DNA from 2 places in the Serratia sp. 121840015-1 genome. Region 1 is predicted to be linked to the other one. Evidence: predicted binding sites of a transcription regulator. Region 1 holds the regulator's gene; the other holds the start of a gene.

The links. Region 1 encodes PurR, which represses purine synthesis genes. Its sites were predicted from a motif close to CANGCAAACGTTTGCNTG; they were not measured.
Region 2: the regulator PurR is predicted to act here: its motif matches at 4,295-4,312, upstream of ACUXAC_RS18605 (NCS2 family permease).

What each region holds. Positions count from the first base shown of each region.
Region 1 covers NZ_JBSEYF010000001.1:1,750,008-1,757,633, forward strand. Annotated here, with positions in the region: gene rnt (ribonuclease T) at 1-240, shown strand, start outside; gene ACUXAC_RS08425 (Grx4 family monothiol glutaredoxin) at 309-656, opposite strand; gene ACUXAC_RS08430 (C40 family peptidase) at 1,072-1,890, shown strand; gene sodB (superoxide dismutase [Fe]) at 2,090-2,668, shown strand; gene cydH (cytochrome bd-I oxidase subunit CydH) at 2,730-2,819, opposite strand; gene purR (HTH-type transcriptional repressor PurR) at 3,144-4,169, shown strand; gene punR (DNA-binding transcriptional activator PunR) at 4,166-5,110, opposite strand; gene punC (purine nucleoside transporter PunC) at 5,234-6,445, shown strand; gene cfa (cyclopropane fatty acyl phospholipid synthase) at 6,789-7,626, shown strand, end outside.
Region 2 covers NZ_JBSEYF010000004.1:76,485-84,110, reverse strand. Annotated here, with positions in the region: gene ACUXAC_RS18615 (LysR family transcriptional regulator) at 1-873, shown strand, start outside; gene ACUXAC_RS18610 (Na+/H+ antiporter) at 947-2,596, opposite strand; gene ACUXAC_RS18605 (NCS2 family permease) at 2,794-4,155, opposite strand; gene ACUXAC_RS18600 (VOC family protein) at 4,476-4,883, opposite strand; gene ACUXAC_RS18595 (glutathione S-transferase family protein) at 4,931-5,599, opposite strand; gene ACUXAC_RS18590 (lipocalin-like domain-containing protein) at 5,596-6,039, opposite strand; gene bhsA (multiple stress resistance protein BhsA) at 6,236-6,496, shown strand; gene ACUXAC_RS18580 (LysR substrate-binding domain-containing protein) at 6,552-7,469, opposite strand; gene ACUXAC_RS18575 (3-oxoacyl-ACP reductase family protein) at 7,602-7,626, shown strand, end outside.

The DNA of each region.
Region 1 (7,626 bases):
CTGAAGCGCAACCCGTTCCATCCGTTCGCCACCTTCGACACCGCCGCGCTGAGCGGCCTGGTGCTGGGCCAAACGGTGCTGGCGAAAGCCTGCATCGCCGCCGGCATGCCGTTCGACAGCAGCCAGGCGCACTCCGCCCTGTACGACACCGAACAAACCGCCCTGCTGTTTTGCGAGCTGGTTAACCGCTGGAAACGTCTCGGCGGCTGGCCGCTGCCCGCCGGCGACCTCGCCGAATAAGCCCAATAAAAAAGGCGGCCCAGTTTGCACTGGCGCCGCCCATTGCGCGATAACCGCAAGCCTGTCGATTAAGACTGTTGGTCTTCCTGCGCTTTATACTTTTCCGCAGTTTCTTTGATCAGCTGCTGCAGTTCGCCGCGCTGATACATCTCGATGATGATATCGCAACCACCGACCAGCTCACCGTCTACCCACAGCTGCGGGAACGTCGGCCAGTTGGCGTATTTTGGCAGCTCAGCGCGGATGTCCGGGTTTTGCAGAATATCCACGTAGGCGAAACGCTCGCCGCAGGCGGACAGCGCTTGCACAGCCTGTGCGGAGAAGCCGCAGCTCGGCAGCTTAGGCGAACCTTTCATGTACAGCAGAATCGGGTTTTCAGCGATCTGGTGCTGAATTTTTTCAAGTGTCGTCGTCATTTATTGCTTCCTCAAGCCACATTTCATGGCTACAACATGCATCACGCGGGCTATTGTAGCGGCTGGAACAGTCGCAAGAAAACGCCATCTTTTGCAAGGATATTCGCCCGCCGCCGATCGCGTTTCACCGGCCACGTCATTCCGGTCAAAACATACGTCGAGAATAACATTTTTAATCCGAGCATTTCACTAATATATTGCGTCGCGATGACGGCGAGGATTAATTATATCCCCACCGCCAACTGGCGCTTTTTCATACATCAACAGGCTGATTTTGAACCAAAAAAAATGTCATTAACGTTTTCTCACAATATGGATTATTATTTATGAGTTCTTCGCTGTTTTATATGGCGAAATTCGGGAATACTGTAACTCTTTCGATATCCGTTTCGGGGCCAAGGTTGGTGACGTCGACATGCGTTTAATTCTTACGCTCTTTGCGCTGCTGTTTACGCAGCTCTTCTTCAATTTGGCGCACGCTGCGCCACAGGCGCGTGTCGCCGCCGAGCAGCGTAAAAGCCATGCCAATGAAGCGCGGCCCGATGACCGCAGAAAAAAGAAAGCGGACAAAGCCGCCAAAAAAGCCAAAGTGACGGCCCCCGAGAAAAAAACCAAGACCGCCAAGGCAAAAAGCGAGAAAAGCGCGAAAAAGATCGTCAGCGCCAAACCCAAGGCCAAAGCGCAGAAAACCGCCAAGATTAAAGTCACCCCGCCGAAAAAAGGCTATAAAAAAGGCTATGGTCGCCACCGCGAAGCCGGTATGGCCACCGCCAAACTGGCGCGTGAAGAAAAGCCGTTGAAACTCAGCCCCGCGCACAAAAAACGCTACCAGCACGCCAAGCAGACCGCGATGGCCAAGCTGATGGGACAGATGGGCAAACCTTACCGCTGGGGCGGCAGCTCGCCGCGCACCGGCTTCGATTGCAGCGGCCTTATCTATTACGCCTATAAAGACGTAGTGAAAATCAAGATGCCGCGCACAGCCAACGAGATGTATCACCTGCGCGATGCGGCGCCGATCAAGAAGAGCGAACTGGAAAGCGGCGATCTGGTGTTCTTCCGCATCAACAACCGCGGCGTGGCGGACCATGTCGGCGTCTACCTCGGCAACGGCAAGTTCATCCAGTCGCCGCGCACCGGTGAAGAGATCCGCATCAGTCAGCTCGACAACGACTATTGGCAGAACCACTACATCGGCGCACGCCGCGTAGTGACGCCGAAAACCATTCGTTAATGCCCTGTTCTGCGCGGTTGCGGCCCCGGTCGCAACCGCCTGCTCAAGCTATCGCCCATCGCACTTCCCCACGCGCATTTCTCGCTTTTCCTCCTGTTTTTTATGATGAAAATTGTTAAGATTGAATGACCACAATAAAAAACGGCCCATACGGCTCTCGCCCCGGCGGGAAGCGAATGGCGCTGTAAAGGAGGAAGCAATGTCGTTTGAATTACCTGCATTACCGTATGAGAAAAACGCGCTCGAGCCGCACATCTCCGCCGAGACCCTGGAATACCACTACGGCAAACACCACAACACCTACGTGGTTAACCTGAACAACCTGGTGAAAGGCAGCGAGTTCGAAGGCAAATCGCTCGAAGAGATCATCAAGACCTCTAACGGCGGCGTCTTCAACAACGCCGCGCAGGTGTGGAACCACACCTTCTACTGGCACTGCCTGTCGCCACAGGGCGGCGGTGAACCGCAGGGCGAACTGGCGGCGGCAATCGTCAAATCCTTCGGCTCTTTCGCTGCGTTCAAAGAGCAGTTCACCGATGCCGCAGTGAAAAACTTCGGTGCAGGCTGGACCTGGCTGGTAAAAAAGCCGGACGGCGCGCTGGCGATCGTCAACACCTCCAACGCGGCCACCCCGCTGACCGGTGAAGACAAACCACTGCTGACCGTCGACGTGTGGGAACACGCGTATTACATCGATTACCGCAATGCGCGTCCAAAATACCTGGAAAACTTCTGGGCGTTGGTCAACTGGACCTTCGCAGCGGAAAACCTGGCGTAAGCGCAGGTTCTGAGGTGATAAGGCGCAGCCAGGCTGCGCCTTTTTTATAACCGGGGGTAAATCAGTTCAACGCGGCAACGAAGCTGAAAGCGATAATGACCGCCAATGCGCAGACGGTGGTGAACAGCGACATCTTCAATTCGGTATCCATGACAACTCCTTTAAAATGGGCTTTCCTAAGGATAAAAGGCGCACAATTAGTACGTCAAATCATTTTCCCACAGTTCGCCGATAAAATCTTGTTATCATTTCCCGGTTTATAATCTCGATTACCTCTTCCACTTTTGTTCAATATGCGACAAAATTCGCAGTTCACAACTGCGTACCGGCATCCATGCCCCTCCTGATTAAGCGCTGAAGACTTCAACACACTAAAAACTCAGTTTTCGCTTCTCTGGAGAAGGATCTACGTAGGCAAACGATTAACATCACACTTACATGCTGTAAACATGTGAGTTCAGGAGTCATTCCTTACATGGCAACGATTAAAGATGTGGCCAAACGCGCGGGCGTTTCCACCACCACCGTTTCGCACGTCATCAATAAGACTCGTTTCGTCGCCGAAGAGACCAAAGCGGCCGTGTGGGCCGCCATCAAAGAGCTGCACTACTCGCCGAGCGCCGTGGCGCGCAGCCTGAAAGTCAATCACACCAAGTCGATCGGCCTGCTGGCCACCTCGAGCGAAGCGCCCTACTTTGCCGAAGTGATCGAGGCGGTGGAAAACAGCTGCTACAGCAAAGGCTACACCCTGATCCTGTGCAACTCGCACAACAATCTCGACAAGCAGCGCGCCTACCTGGCGATGCTGGCGCAAAAGCGCGTCGACGGCCTGCTGGTCATGTGCTCCGAGTACCCGGATCAGTTGCTGGGCATGCTGGAAGACTACCGTAACATCCCGATGGTGGTGATGGACTGGGGCGCCGCGCGCGGCGACTTCACCGACACCATCATCGATAACGCATTCGAAGGCGGCTATCTGGCCGGCCGTTACCTGATCGAACGCGGTCACCGCGAGATCGGCGCCATTCCGGGCCAGCTGTCGCGCAACACCGGCGGCGGCCGTCACCAGGGCTTTATGAAGGCGCTGCAGGAAGCGCATATCGACATTCGCGAAGAGTGGATCGTCCAGGGCGACTTCGAGCCGGAGTCCGGCTACAAGGCGATGCACCAAATTCTGTCGCAAAAACAGCGGCCGACCGCGGTATTCTGCGGCGGTGATATCATGGCGATGGGTGCCATTTGCGCCGCCGACGAGCTGGGCCTGCGGGTGCCGCAGGATATTTCCGTGATCGGCTACGACAACGTGCGCAACGCCCGCTACTTCACCCCGGCGCTGACCACCATTCACCAGCCGAAAGAGCGCCTGGGCGAAATGGCCTTCACCATGCTGCTGGATCGCATCATCAGCAAGCGCGAAGAGTCGCAGGTGATCGAAGTGCATCCGAAGCTGATCGAACGCCGCTCGGTCGCCGACGGGCCGTTCATCGACTACCGCCGCTAATCCCCCGCGCCGGAAGCCTGCGCGGCTTCCGGCTTCGCCTCGCTCAGCCACTCCTGATTCAGCGTCTCCCCATCGCCCAGATACGCCAGCAGCCAGCTCATCGCCGGTGACGGTTTATCCTGCTGCCAGGTCAGGCAGCACGGGCTGGCGGGAAACGGCTGCTGCAGCTGCAACGCCTTCAACTCACCGCGCTGCACCCGCGGCAGCGCCAGATGCGCCGGCATCATACCGACGCACAACCCGGCGCACAGACAGTCGAGCGCCGAGGTCCAGTCCGGCACCACCAGCCGCCGCTGGTTATCCAGCGTCCAGGTGACGCGCTTGGGCAGATTGCGCGAAGTGTCTTCCAGACAAAGCGCAGGGTACGGCCTAAGCCGATCGTCATTCAGCGGCCCTGCCAGTTGCGCGAGCGGGTGCTGTGGGCTGACCACGCACAGCCAGTTCATATACCCCATGTCGCGAAAGGCGAAGCCGCCGCCGACCGGCACCGCGCGGGTGGCACCGATCGCCATGTCCGCTCTGCCGTCCACTAACGCATCCCACACGCCGTTAAACACCTCGGGTTGCAACATCAGTTCGACATCGGGGAAATGCCGGTAAAAATCCAGCACCAGCTGGCGGCTGCGCTGCGGTTTGACGATGATGTCCACGGCGATATTCAGCTGGCCGCGCCACCCGTTGGCCACCTGCTGACAGTGGCGGCGGGTGTCGAGCATTTTTTTGATAACAACTCGCGCATCCTTGATAAACAGCGCACCGGCCGGCGTCAACTCCACATCGCGGTGACGCCGCTCAAACAGCGGCACCGCCAGCCATTGTTCCAGCTGCCGTACCGTGTAGCTCACCGCCGACGGCACCCGGTGCAGCTCCTGCGCCGCCGCGCTGAAACTGCCGGTACGCGCCACCGCGTCGACCACTTCAAGAGAATATTCAGACCACATCGCTTTGCCTTCAATTTTTTTAACAGCACTTTGCAAATATTACCGTTTCACAAGCAGAGATCCAGCCGGATACACTGGCCGGCGCTAAAAACCTGCGACACTAAAATATTAACGAGAAATACCATGCGAAATTCCTTTGGTTTTATGTTCTATCTCGCCGGCCTGAGCATGCTGGGTTATCTGGCGACCGATATGTACCTGCCCGCCTTTGGCGCCATGCGGGAGGAACTGCAAATTTCCGCCGGCGCGGTCAGCGCCAGCCTGAGCATCTTCCTGGCCGGCTTCGCCTTCGCGCAGCTGCTGTGGGGGCCGCTCTCCGACCGCCTGGGCCGCAAACCGGTATTATTGATCGGCCTGACGCTGTTCGCCCTCGGCTGCCTGGGCATGCTGTGGGTGGAGAACGCCGTGCAGCTCTGGATCCTGCGCTTTATTCAGGCCGTCGGCGTCTGTTCCGCCGCCGCCATCTGGCAAGCGCTGGTGGTCGACCGCTATCGCGAAGGCCAGGCTAATCGCGTATTCGCCACCATCATGCCGCTGGTCGCGCTTTCGCCGGCGCTGGCGCCGCTGCTGGGCGCCTGGCTGCTGAACCACGCCAGCTGGCGTGCGATCTTCGCCGTGCTGCTGGCCATCACCGCCCTGCTGCTGCTGCCGACGCTGTTGCTCAAAGATCGCGCCAAAACGCAACCCACCGCCGATGCGCCAAAAAACGGCGTCAGCTTCTGGCAACTGTTGAAATCCCCGGTGTTCAGCGGCAACGTCGCCATGTACGCCGCCTGCTCGGCCGGCTTCTTTGCCTGGCTGACCGGCTCGCCGTTCATCCTCGGTGATATGGGCTACGGCCCGAGCGACATCGGTCTGAGCTATGTGCCGCAAACGCTGGCTTTTCTGCTGGGGGGCTATGGCTGTCGCGCCGCGCTCAAGCGCATCAATGGCAAAACCCTGCTGCCGTGGCTGCTGGTAGCTTATGGTGTCAGCATGGTGGCGCTGTATCTGGTGGCGACCCTGACCGCACCGACGCTCACCACGCTGCTGATCCCGTTCTGCGTGATGGCGCTGGTCAACGGCGCCGGCTATCCGATCATGGTGGCGAATGCGCTGATGCCGTTCCCGGAAAGCAGTGGCAAGGCCGCCGCGCTGCAAAATACGCTGCAGCTGGGGCTGTGTTTTGTGGCGAGCATGCTGGTGTCGGCGTTCATTGCCCAGCCGCTGTTGGCGACGGTGACGGTAATGGTATCGACGGTGATCCTGGCCGCGCTGGGGTATTTCCTGCAGCGGGGAAAAGCCGTTGACGCGCAGCAAAAGGCGCAGCGGGAACATGCTAACTCAGCGTCATAATTACCAAGTTTAATAATCACTTAAAGAATATGCGTGCCGAGTGCGATTTACAGTTGAGTCAACGCCTCGGCACGCCTATACTCAAAAACAACCTTGTAAAGTAACACCTTATAATCTCTATATCTCAATTAGCACTTGTGTACGCGCTTTGCGTCACACTCTTTTTTAAGGATGCGTTTATCCCGCGCCGTTCGCGCCGGGTCGTTTCTTTAAATTTCCTCTGTTCATAGTCGGATATCAGACGCCGCGGGCCTATTTTCCGCCGGTAAACGTATGCACCCGCAGAAATTGTCTAAGCTGTTTCCTAACGGGTCATCAGTCAGAAGAAGGTGATGGAGAAGCTATGAGTTCATCGTGTATAGAAGATCTGAGCATCCAGGACAATCAGTGGTACCGTATCGCGCACGAAATGCTCGGTCTGGCCGGCATTGAAATCAACGGATCGCGCCCTTTCGATATTCAGGTTAAAAACCCCGATTTCTTTAAACGCGTCCTGCAGCAAGGGTCGCTGGGCCTGGGCGAAAGCTACATGGACGGTTGGTGGGAGTGCGAACGGCTGGATATGTTCTTCCAGCGCGTGGTCAGCGCCGGGCTGGAGAAGAAACTCCCCCACCACCTGAAAGATACCCTGCGTATCGCCGCCGCGCGCCTGACCAACCTGCAATCGAAAAAGCGCGCCTGGATCGTCGGCAAAGAACATTACGATCTCGGCAACGATCTGTTTACCCTGATGCTCGATCCTTACATGCAATATTCCTGCGGCTACTGGAAAGACGCTACTACGCTGGAGGAAGCGCAGGAAGCGAAGCTGCGGATGATCTGCGAAAAACTGCAGCTGCAACCGGGCATGCGTTTGCTGGACATCGGCTGCGGCTGGGGCGGTCTTTCCGCCTATGCGGCGAAGCATTACGGCGTGTCAGTGGTCGGCGTAACCATTTCTGCCGAACAGCAGAAGCTGGCTCAGGCGCGCTGCGCCGGGCTGGATGTGCAGATCCTGCTGCAGGATTACCGCGATCTGCATCAGCAGTTCGATCGCATTGTCTCGGTCGGCATGTTCGAGCACGTCGGGCCGAAAAACTACCGCACCTATTTCAACGTGGTAGAACGCAATCTGGCGCCGCACGGCCTGTTCCTGCTGCACACCATCGGCTCCAACAAGACCGATATGAACGTCGATCCGT
Region 2 (7,626 bases), on a different contig from region 1:
CTGCGCTACTTCGTTGAAGTGGTGCGCCAGCAAAGCTTCACCCGCGCGGCGGAAAAACTGTTCGTCACCCAGCCCACCATCAGCAAGATGCTGCGGCATCTGGAAGAGGAGCTGGAATGCACGCTGCTGATCCGCGAAGGCCGCAAGCTGCGCCTGACCGACAGCGGCCAGGCGGTGTATCAGCGCGGCCTGACGATCCTCGACGAATTCCGCCAGCTGGAGGCGGAGCTGGAAGACATCAGCTCGGTGAAAAAAGGCGTGCTGCGGCTGGGCATTCCGCCGATGGTGGGCAGGCAGATCGCCGATCTGATCCGCCGCTTTCGCCAGACCTACCCCGGCATCGAATTAAAAATTTCCGAGCTGGGCGGGCTGTCGGTCGAACAGGCGGTGATGTCCGGCGAACTGGATCTGGCGATGACGGTGCTGCCCTTCGATTCGGAACAGCCGCTGACCTTTCTGCCGCTGCTGGGCCATCCGATGTGCGTGGTGGCGCCGCGCACGCCGCAGTGGCTCAACCGCACCCGCATCAATATCGCCGAATTGGCCGACAGCCCGATCCTGATTTATAACGAAGACTTTGCGCTGTACAAGATGCTGATGAAGGCGTTTCGCCAGGCCGGTTTTGAACCGCAAATTGCGGTGCGCAGCGGCCAATGGGATTTCCTCGCCTCGATGGTGCAGGCCGGCGTGGGCATCGCCATGCTGCCGGAGCCGGTCTGCCGCTGGCTGGACAAGGAAAACCTGGTCTGGCTGCCGCTGGAGCCGCGCATGGAGTGGAAAATCGGGCTGATCTGGCGCCAGGGCAGCTACCTGTCGCACAGCGCGCAGGCCTGGATCGCCTGCTGCCGCGACTACTGGCCGCCGCTCAAGTAGCCAAAAAACAAGGGCCGCACAGGCGGCCCTTCGGGAAGAAATAAAGAGGAAAACATGATTCCTCTTCTGAGGTTTACCCTTCGCGCTCGATCAGCAGCGCTTCGAGCAGGTCGAGATCGTGCAGCAGTTTTTGCAGCGTCTCGTTGCTGATTTTCTGCGTGGCGCGCAGGTGGTACAGCTCGCCGCGCTCGGCGCGCAGCGCCGTCAGGCGGAAACGCCGCTCGAGGTTTTCCATCGCCAACGCATTCTCGATATCGTCTTTCGACGCGATGCGCCGCCGCAGCATGCCCGTCACCCGCGAGCTGACCTCTTTCAACACCTGCGGATCGAGGTTCTCTTCGGTATCGGCGACCAGACGCTCTTCCATTTTATTCACGCTCTCGATCGCCACTTCGGCCGCCATGGCGATCGCCATGCGCTCTTCGTGCTTGCTGGCGCTCTTGTCGGCCACCTGAACGCCGCGCAGCAGCAGCGGCAATGCCAGCACGCCGACGATCAACGACAGCAGGATCACCCCGGCGGCGATAAACACCAGCTGATAGCGCGCCGGGAAGGCGGTGCCGTCGCTCAGCAACAGCGGTATCGACAGCACACCGGCCAGGGTAATCGCCCCGCGCACCCCGGCGAACGACGCCACCCACAGCTCACGCGTGCTGTAGTCGCCGAACTGCAGCGGGCGCTTTTTCATAAAGCGGTTGCTGGCCTTCTTCATCACCCACAGCCAGGTGAAACGCAGCACCAGCAGCGCGGCGTAGATGGTGGCCACGTCGGCGAACAGGTACCAGGTCTGGATGGTCGGATCCAGCTCCGCCTGCAGGATAGAGGTTTCAAGAATGCCCGGCAGCTGCAGGCCCAACATGATGAACACCATGCCGTTGAACACGAACTCCAGCATCGCCCATACGCTGTTGGCGCGCAGGCGCATCGCCAGCGGCGCGTTGCGGATCACGCCGGATTGGCTGATGGTCATCCCCGCCGCCACCGCCGCCAGGATGCCGGAAACGCCGATGTGTTCGGCGATCAGGTAGGAGGCGAACGGCAGCAGCAGCAGGAATACGATCTGGGTCGCCGGATCGTCGCCGCTCCAGCGGCTCATCACCCGCAGCGATTTACTGTAGGTCCAGGTGACCGCCACGCCGGCCAGCAGGCCGCCGATCGCCACTTTGAGGAACTCGAGGGTCGCGCCGCCCACGGTGAACACCATGGTGCCCATCGCCACCGCGATGGCGAACTTGAGCGACACCAGGCCGGAGGCGTCGTTCATCAGCGCCTCACCCTCGAGCACGCCCATGATTGGCTTCGGAATGCGCCCTTTGCCGACGATGCCGGACAGTGCCACGGCATCGGTTGGCGACAGCACCGCCGCCAACGCGAAGGCCGCCACCAGCGGAATGCCCGGCACCATGGCGTAGATCAGATAGCCGACGCCGACCACGGTGATCAGCACCAGCACCAGCGCCAGGCCGAGAATTTCACGCCCATGGTGCAGGAATTCGCGCGTCGGCGTTTTCCAGCCGTCGGCAAACAGCAGCGGCGGAATGAACAGCACCAGGAACAGTTCGGGATCAAAGTCGACGTGCAGCCCGAAATGCGGCCAGGCCAACAGGGCCCCGATGGCGATTTGCATCAGCGGCAGCGGCACCTGGAACGGCAACATGCGCGTCACCACCCCGGACAGGGAGACCACCAGGATCAAAATGAGGATTGTAAAAAAGATTTCCATGCTTTCCTTAGACTCTACGATTCAGACGACATCGGCTCAGGGCCTGCGTTGGTCCCGATAGTAGATCACTTTTTTTACAGCCGTTAAAGCTTGTTGTGCCTTTCAAAACGCGGTGCAGAGCAGAAGAAGACTTATCTTAAGAAGGGAAATGCCGTGACAGTTTCCCTCACCCGCCGGGCGAGGGAAACCTGAGGGTCTTAAATCGCCCAGCCGCCGGCGTAGAACGCCACCAGCGCCACGGCGATCAGCACGGTGCCGATGTTCAGCTTACGCCATTCGCCGGAGAAGATGCGGCCGATGACCAGCGAGCTGAAGCCCAGCATGATGCCGGTAACGATGTTGCAGGTCAGTACGATGAACACCGCACACAGCAGGCCGGCCATCGCGTCGACGAAGTCGTTGAAGTCCAGCTTGGTGACGTTGCTCAGCATCAGCAGGCCGACGTACATCAGCGCCGGTGCGGTGGCATAGACCGGCACCAGATAGGCCAGCGGCGACAGGAACAGGATCAGCAGGAACAGAATGCCGACCACGGTGGCGGTCAGGCCGGTCTTGCCCCCCGCGGCGGTGCCGGCGGCGGATTCGATGTAGACCGCGGCGGGCGCGGCGCCCACCAGGCCGGAGAAGATGCTGCTCAGGGAATCCGAGGTCAGCGCCTTGCCGCCGTTGATGATCTGCCCGTCTTTATCCAGCAGGTTGGCCTGCCCGGCCACCGCGCGGATGGTGCCGGTGGCGTCGAACACCGCAGTCATCACCAGCGCCAGCACGCTCGGCAACACCACCGGCTGCAATGCGCCCATGATATCCAGGCTGAAGATCAACGATTTGCCGTCAGCGTCCGCCAGGCTCGGCATGGCGAACAGCCCCTGGTATTTCACCGCCGGGTCGAAGATCAGGCCGATGATGGAAATGGCGATGATCACCAGCAAAATGCCGCCGGGCACGCGCAGTTTTTCCAGGCCGAAGATCACCGCCAGGCCGACCAGCGTCATCACCACCGGGAAGGAGGTGAACGCGCCGAGCGCCACCGGCAGACCATCCAGCGGGTTCTTCACCACCAGGCCGACGCCGTTGGCGGCGATCAGCAGCAGGAACAGACCGATACCGATGCCGGTGCCGTGCGCCACGCCCATCGGCAGGTTGCGCAGGATCCAGGCGCGGATGCCGGTGACCGAGATAATGGTAAACAGTACGCCCATCAGGAACACCGCACCCAGCGCCACCGGAATGCTGATGTGCTGGCCCAGCACCAGGCTGAAGGCGGTGAAGGCGGTCAACGAGATCGCACAGCCGATCGCCATCGGCAGGTTAGCCCACAGCCCCATCAGCAGCGAGCCCAGCCCGGCCACCAGGCAGGTGGAGACAAACACCGCCGCCGGCGGGAAGCCCGCTTTGCCCAGCATGCTCGGCACCACGATCACCGAGTACACCATCGCCAGGAAGGTGGTTAGCCCCGCCACCACCTCCTGGCGCACGCTGCTGCCGCGCGCGGAAATTTTAAAATAGCCATCAAGCCCGCCGGTTGGTTTTGCGGCGTGGTTCGCTTGAGAGTTCGACATAGGTTACTTCCCCTGTGTTTCATGAATCGGCCCGTCGCAGCAGGCCTGTAATCTCGCCCGCGCCCGATCGTCACGTAATCGTTTACGTCACGTTCCGCATCCTTGCCCTTCTGTCGCAGCGCCAACGGCGATGCGCACCAAGGCAAACGTTTAACTCGCAGCGCGCGGTACGGGTGATTTATGGTGGTTTATTCAAGGCAAACGATTATCCTGCCTTCCATAGCGTCTAATCAACTAAAGATCGCGGCAATTTATGCAGAAAGCGGCGGGAATAGCGCCAGCACGATAAAACCGGGGCGGCGAACGCCGTCGCGGCAGGGTTATTGCGTCTGCACCGCAGCGGGATCCATATACATCAATTCCCAGATATGGCCATCCAGATCCTGAAAACCGTGGCCGTACATCACGCCGTAGTCCCGCGGCGGGTGGTAGGTGTTGCCGCCGCCGGCGACCGCCTTACGCACCAGTTCGTCCACCGCCGCCCGGCTGGGTTGCGACAGGCATACCAGCACTTCGGTGGCCTGCTTGGCGTCGCCGATCGGGTTCGGGGTAAACATCCTGAATTTGTCGTGGGTCAGCAACATCACGTAAATCGTGTCGCTGACCACCATGCACGCGGCGGTGTCATCGGTAAATTGCGGGTTGAAAGTGAAACCTAGGTGGGTGAAGAACGCCATCGAGGCGGGCAGATCGCTGACGGGCAGGTTAACGAAGATTTGCGTAGCCATGGGCTACCTCCGATGAAGAATGACCCCATCGAGTATAGCCCATCCGGTTAGCTCAGCAGGTCGTAAGGGCCGCCCTGCTCCAACGCCCGCTGGTAGGCGGGCCGGGCGTGAATGCGCTGCAGAAAACCGCGCAGTTTCGGGCAATCATCCAACGCGCCGCGCGCCGCCATCGCCTCCAGCGGGAAGCTCATCTGAATGTCCGCCGCGCTGAAGTCGTTGCCGACAAACCAGCTGCCCTTGTTCAGGTGCTGTTCGAGGAATTCGCAGTGCGGCGCGATCTGCTTGTCGAGATATTCGCGCTGCACGCCCTTGCCGATCGCGCCGGCCACCGGCCGCAGCAGCCAGGGGATCGGCGGCTGGCCGAGCCGGCTGAACACCAGTTTCATCACCAACAGCGGCATCAGCGATCCTTCAGCGTAGTGCAGCCAGTAGCGGTATTGCTGGCGCGCGTGGAAGTCGGTCGGCATGAACATCCCTTGCGCGTCATAGGCTTCCTGCAGGTATTCGATGATGGCGCCGGATTCCGCCAGCGTCAGATCGCCGTCGACGATCACCGGCGATTTGCCCAGCGGGTGGATCTTTTTCAGCGCCGCCGGCGCCAGCATAGTCTGCGGATCGCGTTCGTAGCGTTGCACCTGATAGGGCACGCCCAGCTCTTCCAGAAACCACAGAATGCGCTGCGACCGCGAGTGATTGAGATGATGAACAATGATCATAAAGAAGCTCCTGTCCGCTGCCACACCAGTTCGCCCACCTGCACGCCGTTGCCGAGCTGCAAGGGCACCGTGCGCAACGTCAGCCGATCGCCGCTGAAAGCGTAAAAACGCACCTGACGGCTGCCTACCCAGTTGGGGAACGAACAGCCTTCGACCTGATGCACCACCCGCTGTTCGCTTTCCTCCACCTGATAGCGGCCGAAGTAGCAAATCATATTGATGAAGGCCGCGCGGATCTCCCGCTCGGACCCCTGCGCCAAATCGTCGGCGGCGAAACGCGGCCGCACGGCACTGTACAGCTGCGCCGCCATCGTGCCGTTGGCCTCATAGTGGATTCGCCCCAACACCTGCTCGCCCAGCGGGTAATTCAGCTCGCCGTTCTGGTTTTTGAACACCGACGACACCAGCGCCCAACTGCCGATAAACGCGTTTACCGTCATTACGCTTCTCCGGTTAAGGATCGTCTGTATAGGGTAGTGGCGATTTTTACCGCACGCCAGCGGATGAAAAAACAATCAGTTTATTTGACAGAGATACTCAAAACTCTCCGATTTTTTATTCCAGCCTGCCGCACTACTATTTAACACATCGAGAGACAACAGGCTCTCATCCGATCAATACGCTGAGGAATACATCATGAAAAACGTCAAAATTTTTGCTACCGCTGCACTGCTGGCTACCGCTTCTTTTGCTACCTTCGCCGCCGATATGCCTTCCAGCCAACCCGCTGCAGACGCCCAGAAAATCGGCGTAGTTTCCGTTAGCGGCGCCACCAACCTGAGCGCGCTGGAAAGCGAACTGGCCAGCAAAGCCGCCGCATCGGGCGCCAGTTCATACCGCATCGTCGCCGCCGGCGGCCAGAACAAACTGTACGGCACCGCAGAAATCTTCAACTGATCGTCGAACAGCCAACCGACGGAAGAAAGAAGCCCCGCAAGGGGCTTTTCTCGTTTTAGCGGGCGTCGAAGCGTGTCGCCAGCTTCTGCAGGCGAAACTGCTCGGTGATGAAATCGACAAAAACCCGGGTTTTGGTCGGTAAGAATTTGGTGGTGGGAAAATAAAGGTGCATGCTGCCGCGATCGACATACCAACCCGGCAACACCCGCACCAGACGGCCGTTTTCCAGATAGGGCACCGCATTCGGCATGGCGATCAAGGCAATGCCCAAGCCCATTTCCGCCGCCCGCGCCGCCGCCTCCGGCTCGTTTACCGTCATGCCGATCGCCATCGCCGGCGCATGCTGCTCGTTTTCCGCATTGCGCAGCGGCTGATGGCGGATGCGCCCGGTCTGTGGCGAACGGATGAAAATCCCGGTGTGTTGCGCCAGTTGTTCCGGCTGCCGCAGCGGCGGCCGTTGCCGCAGATAATCCGCCGAAGCCACCAACACGCCGTGTGCGGGCGCCAGCTCGCGCGCAATCATCCCCTGAGCCAGTTCGATGCCGCCGCCCAACGCGGCGTCGAAGTGCTCGCCGATCAGATCCACCTGGCGATTATCGAAATGCCAGTCCGGCACGATCGCCGGATAACGCGCCAGAAAATCCGGCAACATCGGCAACACGAAATTCAGACCGAAAGCGGTGCCCATGCTGATCCTCAGGCTGCCGGCCGCCACGCCGCCGCTGCTGCTCAGGCCCTTCAACGCGCACTGAATCGACTGCAGGCCACCGCTGACTTCCTGCAAAAAACGCTCGCCCTCTTCGGTCAGGATCAGCTGGCGAGTGTTGCGCTGAAACAGGCGCACGCCAACCAGCGTCTCCAGCCGGGTGACGTTTTTGCCCACCGCCGCCGGGCTGAGGCTCAGCTTGCGGCCGGCGGCGGAAAAGCTGCCGTTTTCCGCGCTGCTGACGAAGCATTCCAGGTGTCCCAGCATACTTTTCCTCTATGGATTTCAAACTAATGGTTTGAACTGATTATAGCTCTTTGTGGCTAGTGGCCGTGCCGGCGATCTCCGATACTGAATGCCGGCACTTTACTTTACCCTCACCCACTTTGGAGAAATAACATGACCACAGCACACCCTCTGCAAG